Regions from separate parts of the Comamonas sp. AG1104 genome, predicted to be linked through region 2. Evidence: riboswitches for the same ligand, from Rfam matches in the RefSeq annotation. Region 2 holds a riboswitch; the other holds the start of a gene.

Region 1 (3,608 bases), on a different contig from region 2:
GGTCAGCAGGCATCCCAGTGCCAGCGTCAATGTTCTTGGGGAAAAAACGGTAGCGGAGCAAACAGAGCGAGGCTTCATCAGAGTCATCTCCTGAGGTGGTGAGTGCCCGGTCACTGCGACGGGCAGCCAGCATGGTCGCAGCTGGAGCAGGGCGCGCCATCAGGGCAAGCACCGGGGCGGCTGTGACAAGGTATCCGGCGCGACTCGGGAAAATGCCGCAAGCTTCTACACTGCAGTGCAGCAATTTTGGAAAGAACAAGAGATGGATATTCGTCAAGCATTGCAGCAGCGTCGTTCGGTGCGCGCCTTTCTGCCGCAGGCCGTGGCTGCAGCCACGGTGCGGGACTTGCTGGAGACAGCAGCTCAGGCGCCGTCCGGCGGCAATATGCAGCCCTGGCGTGTGACCGCCGTGGGCGGACAGGCGCTCAAGGATTTGTGCGCCAAGGCCAGACAGACCGAGGCCGTGCAGCGCCCCGGCCTGTCCTATCCACCTGGTTTGTGGGAGCCCTACCGCAGTCGCCGCTTTGAAAACGGCGAAGATCTGTACCGCGCAATCAATATCGGCCGCGAGGACAAGGCCGCACGTCTGGCCCAACTGGCCAAGAACGGCCAGATGTTCGGTGCGCCCGTGGGCATTTTCGTGGCCGTGGAGGAGCGCATGGGCTATGCGCAATGGGTGGATCTGGGCATCTATCTGCAGTCCTTCATGCTGCTGGCCGTGGAAAAAGGTCTGGCCACCTGCGCCCAGGGCTTCTGGCGCATGTACAACGACATGCTGATCGAACAGCTGGCATTGCCGGATGGCTACCAGATTGCCTTTGGCATTGCCCTGGGCTACGAAGATGTCAGCGCGCCCATCAACCAGTGGCGCGCAAGCCGTGCTGCCAGCAACGAATGGCTGGTGCTGCAGGGGCTGGATTGAACGGCGGATTAGACGCCTGAGGGTCAGGATAGTTAAACAGCTTCAATGGTGCGCAAATTGTGGCAAAACCAGCCTATACTGCGTGCAGCTCCGGGGTGTGCGAAAGCGCTGAGATGCCAGACACTGTGAAAACAGTGCAGGCGAACCCGACGAACTTGATCCGGTTCATACCGGCGGAAGAAGAGCGGGACCCTGACGCAGGGCCGGTGGATTGACAGGACAACTGGCACGAGTGCCAAGCCTGAAAGCCATAGGCACAGCAAACCCCAGGCGCCTCGCGCACTGGGGTTTTGTCTTTTCTGGACAGCCGGTGCGTGAAGAGCCAGGCCGAAATTGCAGAATTTCGGCGGCACAGACCGGATACCCCATAGTGGGCCGGGCCAGTGCAGGGCAAGATCAGAGCAGGGCCGCACTCCACGGAGCGTTTGATGCATTTCAACCGCTTTGAGGAGACTGCGATGAACGCCCCTGATTCCATTTTCACGCCTGCTGCAGGCCATGCCCCCGATGCCGCCCGTTTTGCCGAGCTGCTGGCCCAGTCGCGCCAGCCGTTTCCGGCATCGACCAAGAGCTATCTGAGTGGCGCGCTGCACCCCCAGCTGCGTGTGCCGGTGCGCGATATTGCGCTCACCAATGGAGAGCAGGTCAGCGTCTACGACACCTCGGGCCCCTATACCGACCCCGCCGTGCAGATCGACGTGCGCCAGGGCCTGCCAAGTGTGCGCGGAGCCTGGATCGAAGCGCGCGGCGACAGCGAATACTATGTGGGTCGCCAGCGCGTGGCGCTGGACGACGGCGGCAAGCGCGGCGAGGAAGATGCTCGCGTGGCCCAGCTGCGCGCCGAGGCGGCTGCGCTGCAGCGCCAGCCGCGCCGTGCCAAATCTGGCCAGAACGTGACCCAGATGCACTATGCCAAGCGCGGCATCATCACGCCCGAGATGGAATATGTGGCCCTGCGTGAAAACGGCCGCCGTGAATGGATGGCGCAGTACCAGCAGGACGCGGCGCGCGAGCTGCGCCTGGCCGGCAACAGCATGGGCGCGGCCATTCCCAAAATCATCACGCCCGAATTCGTGCGCGACGAAGTGGCGCGCGGCCGCGCCATCATTCCGGCCAATATCAACCACCCTGAAATCGAGCCCATGGCCATCGGCCGCAATTTCAAGGTCAAGATCAACGCCAACATCGGCAACTCGGCCGTGACTTCCAGCATCGAGGAAGAGGTGGAAAAGCTGGTCTGGGCCATTCGCTGGGGTGCGGACAATGTCATGGACCTGTCCACCGGCAAAAACATCCACACCACACGCGACTGGATTGTGCGCAACTCGCCCGTGCCCATCGGCACCGTGCCTATCTATCAGGCGCTGGAGAAGGTCGGCGGCATTGCCGAAGACCTGACCTGGCCCATCTTCCGCGACACGTTGATCGAGCAAGCCGAGCAGGGCGTGGACTACTTCACCATCCACGCGGGCGTGCGTCTGGCCTACATCCACCTCACGGCCCAGCGCCGAACCGGCATCGTCTCGCGCGGCGGCTCCATCATGGCCAAGTGGTGCATGGCTCACCACCGCGAGAGCTTCCTCTACGAGCATTTCGAAGACATCTGCGACATCATGAAGCAGTACGACGTGAGCTTCTCGCTGGGCGACGGCCTGCGTCCCGGCTGCGCCAGCGACGCCAACGACGATGCCCAGTTTGCCGAGCTGGCTACGCTGGGCGAGCTGACGCAGATCGCCTGGAAGCATGATGTGCAGACCATGATCGAAGGTCCCGGCCATGTGCCCATGCACATGATCCAGCAGAACATGACCGAGCAGCTCAAGCACTGCCACGAGGCTCCGTTCTACACCCTGGGCCCGCTGACCATAGACATCGCCCCCGGCTACGACCATATCGCTTCGGCCATCGGTGCGGCCATGATCGGCTGGTTCGGCACAGCCATGCTGTGCTATGTCACGCCCAAGGAGCATCTGGGTCTGCCCGACCGCGACGACGTCAAGCAGGGCATCATTGCGTACAAGATTGCTGCCCATGCCGCCGACGTCGCCAAGGGCCACCCGGGCGCGCGCTCGCGTGACGATGCTCTCTCCCAGGCGCGCTTCGACTTCCGCTGGCAGGACCAGTTCAACCTGGGCCTGGACCCCGACACGGCCCAGGCCTACCACGACGAAACCCTGCCCAAGGACAGCGCCAAGGTGGCGCATTTCTGCTCCATGTGCGGACCCAAGTTCTGCTCCATGAAGATCACCCAGGAAGTGCGCGACTTTGCCAAGCAGCAAGGCGTGAGCGCCGAAAACAGCATTGCCGTGGGCATGCAGGCCAAGGCCCAGGAGTTCAACAAGGCGGGTGGGGATTTCTATATTCCCATCGCATCGGACACCACGGCACGTTGATCTGAGATGGTGTGAGGCTGCAGCGCCTGGTCATCAAGCGCTGGCAGCTATTCAATGAAAAGCGCAGCCCCTGGCTGCGCTTTTTTTGGGGGGCGAGTGAGGCTTGGCTGAGCCCGAAGGTCAGATCACGTATTCGGGGCGACCGGCTGCAACCCAGGCCTGATATCGGGCATTGATCTTCGGCGCAATGCGGTGGAACTGCTCCCAGTCGTCGCTCACGCCATACATGGTCTGTTCGTCGACACCGAACTCCTCGAAATAGTCATCCACAAACCTGCTGTCGTGGTCCTCGC
Region 2 (3,608 bases):
TCAGCGGAGTCCATGGGGCGGCCTTTATTCCTGATGCCAGAAAGGGGTGCCCAGCACGGGCGTGCTGGGCTGGGCGGCGTTCTGCTCGGCCATGGCGCCTGCGCGCCAGGCGGCGTGACCGGCATTGACGGCATCGGAGAAGGCGCCGGCCATGGCCACGGGATCTTCGGACAGGGCCACGGCGGTGTTCAGCAGCACGGCGTCATAGCCCCATTCCATCACGGTGCAGGCATGCGAGGGACGGCCCAGGCCGGCATCGACGATCAGCGGCACCTTCAGGCGCTCGCGCAGCATCTGCATGGCATAGGGATTGATGGGGCCGCGGCCGGTGCCGATGGGCGCAGCCCAGGGCATGACGGCCTGGCAGCCCACGTCGACGAGCTTTTGGCACAGCACCAGGTCGTAGGTGGTGTAGGGCAGCACCTGGAAGCCGTCCTTGATGAGGATGGAGGCCGCTTCCACCAGATTGAGCGTGTCGGGCTGCAGCGTGTAGTCGTCACCGATCAGCTCCAGCTTGATCCAGGGGGTGTCGAAGACTTCACGCGCCATCTGGGCCGTGGTCACGGCCTCCTGGATGGTCATGCAGCCTGCCGTGTTGGGAAGCACGGGCACATTGAGCTTGCGCAGCAGCTCCCAGAAGCTGGCGCCGGTCTCGGCGGCATTGCTGCCCTGGCGGCGCAGCGAGGCCGTGACCATGGCGGGCCTTGAGCGCTCCACAGCGGCTTCGAGAATCGCCGGCGAGGGGTAGCGCGAGGTGCCCAGCAGCAAGCGGCTTTCAAAACGCTGGCCGTAGAGAACCAGGGCGTCGTCGGTAGTTTTTGTATTCATGGTCTGTCTTTATCTTTTGTCTGTGTACCGCAATGCTCGTCAAGCTAAATGGACTTCAAACGAGCATTTGCCAAGTGAGAGACACCCAGCAAGAGCCGCCTCGCAGCGCAGGTGTCGTCCCCCTTGGGGGAAGGCGCGTAGCGACTCAGGGGGATTCATGTCTAGCCGCCAGTCACCGGAGAGATGACTTCCATCCTGTCGCCCTCATTGAGCGCATGGTCGGCGTATTGCGTCTTGGGCACGAACACCGTGTTGACCGCCACGGCAAACGGGGGCTTGGCCTGCATCTGCGCCAGCGCATCGGCCACGGTGGCATGGGCTGGCAGCTCGGCGGCTTGCTGGTTGAGAGTGATCTTCATGGCATGGAAACGGAAAATAAAGCGGGTGCTAAGTTAAACCTCTGCACGACGGTGCTTGCGTGCGCCGGGGGTGCAAGTGCTGTGCGCCAAAGTTCGGGCTCGCAGTTCAGCCACGATGCACGGCGACATCGAACTCGCGCGCCAGCGGCGAGTCGTTGTGGTCCAGCAGCTCCAGCACCACGTCCAGCATGGCGGGCGAGATCATGAAGCCGTGACGGTAGAGGCCGTTGACTTCCATGACGCGCGGAGTCAGCAGGCGCACGGCGGGCAGATTATCGGGCAGGGTGGGGCGGCATTGGGTGGCGATCTCCACAATCCGGCCTTCGGCAAAGCCCGAGTGCACGGTATAGGCCGCGCTCAGCAGCTCCAGCGTGGAGCGCACGCTGGCCGGCGACATGTCGTCGGACTCGATCTCGGTCGCGCCAATCACGAACAGATGGTCTTCCTTGGGCGCGATATAGATGGGGTAGCGTGGATGGATCAGGCGTGTGGGGCGTTGCAGCGTGACTTCGGGCGCATGGATGCGAACCACTTCGCCGCGAATGCCGCGCAGCTGCTTCCACTGGCTGCGGGCACCCAGACCTCGGCAGTCGAACACGAAGTCGGGCTGACCAGCCTCGCCGGGGCGGAAGTCGCCAACCTCGCGAGGATTGTCCCAGTGCAGCCGCACGCCCAGGGCGGTGAGCTTGTCGACCAGCGCTGTCAGCAGCTGGCGGTTGTCCAGCTGGCCTTCGCCGGGTAGATAGACGGCCTGGTTGAAGCGTCCCTGCAGCGCGGGCTCGCAGTCCTGCAGCGCTGCGCCGGTCTTCTCCTGCATGGCCGGCAGGCTGGGGTTGATGCGCCGGTTTTTCTCCAGCAGACCGAAAAAGCGTGCCGCATCGCCCTGATCCTGGCGGTGCCAGAGAATCAGCGTGCCGTTTTGCTGCAGGAACACATGCTGCTCGAGCTGGGCTATCAGCTCGGGCCAGCGCTTGAGCCCATGCTGGCCCATGCGCACCACGCCGGGCTCGGTAATGGCCGACTCGGCCAGCGGAGCCAGCATGGCGGCCGCCACGCGCGCCGCAGCACCATCGCCTTGCGGGCCATGGGCGTCATAGAGGTCGATGGCATGACCGCGCTGGGCCAGGGCCAGCGACAGCAGACGGCCCATGAGGCCGCCGCCGAGAATTGCGATCTTTGAAGAAGCTTGTAGCAATGACATGTGCAAATCGTTTTCCATCCGGACACAGGAACAGGGCCATGTGCAGGACAAAACGCGGCATGCCTTGCGGCTTGTGAAACTCCCCACGCCAGCATGACCTGGATCGGGTGCAGGGGGCACAGGGCACGGATGGTGCTCTGGTGCGCAGCCGGTGGCTGGCGCTGCCCCAGGGTGTTTCTCAGTCCACACAGGCTGCTTGCCTGCGGGACACCCCTGTTTCGTCCGTTGGACATTACAGCACAACCGCAAACAGCACGCATTGACCATGCGCATGGGCGATAATTTTTGCCATGACAGTGATTGCTTCTTCCTCCATCTCCGGCGCCGCAAAAAAGCGCTATGCGCGCGTGCTCTCCATTGCCGGCTCGGACAGCGGCGGTGGTGCCGGCATCCAGGCCGACCTCAAGACTTGTGCGGCACTGGGCTGCTACGGCATGACGGCGATCACGGCCATCACCGTGCAGAACACGCTGGGCGTGACGGGCATTCACGGCATTCCGCTCGATACCGTGCGCGGCCAGATCGATGCCGTTGTGCAGGACATAGGCGTCGATGCCGTCAAGATCGGCATGCTGGCCACTCCCGATGTGGTGAGCGTGGTGGCGGATGCGATCCGCCGCCATCGGATCAGGAACGTGGTGCTGGACCCCGTGATGGTGGCCACCAGCGGCGACCGCCTGATCGTTCCCGAGACGGCCCAGGCGCTGGTCCAGGAGCTGTTCCCGCTGGCGACGGTGATTACCCCCAATCTGGATGAAGCAGCTTTGCTGCTGGGTCGCAACATCGACGGCATTGGAGCGCTGGATGCGGCCGTGGCCGATCTGCTGGCCATGGGGGCGCCGGCGGTGTTGCTCAAGGGCGGGCATCTGAGCGGCGATCTGGTCATGGATGTGCTGGGCCGGCAAGGCCAGCAGGCCAGCGACTATCTGCGCCTGCAGTCGCAGCGCATCGTCACCCATAACGGCCATGGCACAGGATGCACGCTGTCGTCGGCGATTGCCTCCTTCCTGGCCCAGGGACTGGCGCTGGAGGCCGCAGTGACCGAGGCGCGGCGCTATATTCTGGGCGCCATCGAGGCGGGTGCCGAGGTCTATACCGGCCAGGGTCACGGTCCGCTCAATCATGGTTATGCGCCGCGTGCACAGCTGATCGTCGAAGGCTGATTTCCGGCTCCCGCAAAAAAGGCCTGCAGCTGCAGGCCTTTGCTTTTGGGGTGTGCT

What was found. A riboswitch is a leader RNA that binds a small molecule or an ion and turns the genes downstream of it on or off. The one in region 2 is predicted to bind thiamine pyrophosphate.
Region 1: it holds a riboswitch for thiamine pyrophosphate, as region 2 does, so the genes downstream of both, thiC (phosphomethylpyrimidine synthase ThiC) here and DFO48_RS16870 (FAD-dependent oxidoreductase) in region 2, are expected to answer to the same signal.

The regions. Positions count from the first base shown of each region.
Region 1 is NZ_QQAS01000010.1:86,415-90,022, forward strand. Features, by position in the region: gene DFO48_RS22210 (ABC transporter substrate-binding protein) at 1-78, opposite strand, end outside; gene DFO48_RS22215 (nitroreductase) at 263-922, shown strand; TPP riboswitch at 1,004-1,121, shown strand; gene thiC (phosphomethylpyrimidine synthase ThiC) at 1,381-3,315, shown strand; gene DFO48_RS22225 (hypothetical protein) at 3,436-3,608, opposite strand, start outside.
Region 2 is NZ_QQAS01000005.1:473,383-476,990, reverse strand. Features, by position in the region: gene thiE (thiamine phosphate synthase) at 1-14, opposite strand, end outside; gene DFO48_RS16880 (thiazole synthase) at 25-828, opposite strand; gene thiS (sulfur carrier protein ThiS) at 990-1,187, opposite strand; gene DFO48_RS16870 (FAD-dependent oxidoreductase) at 1,294-2,388, opposite strand; TPP riboswitch at 2,452-2,613, opposite strand; gene thiD (bifunctional hydroxymethylpyrimidine kinase/phosphomethylpyrimidine kinase) at 2,679-3,551, shown strand.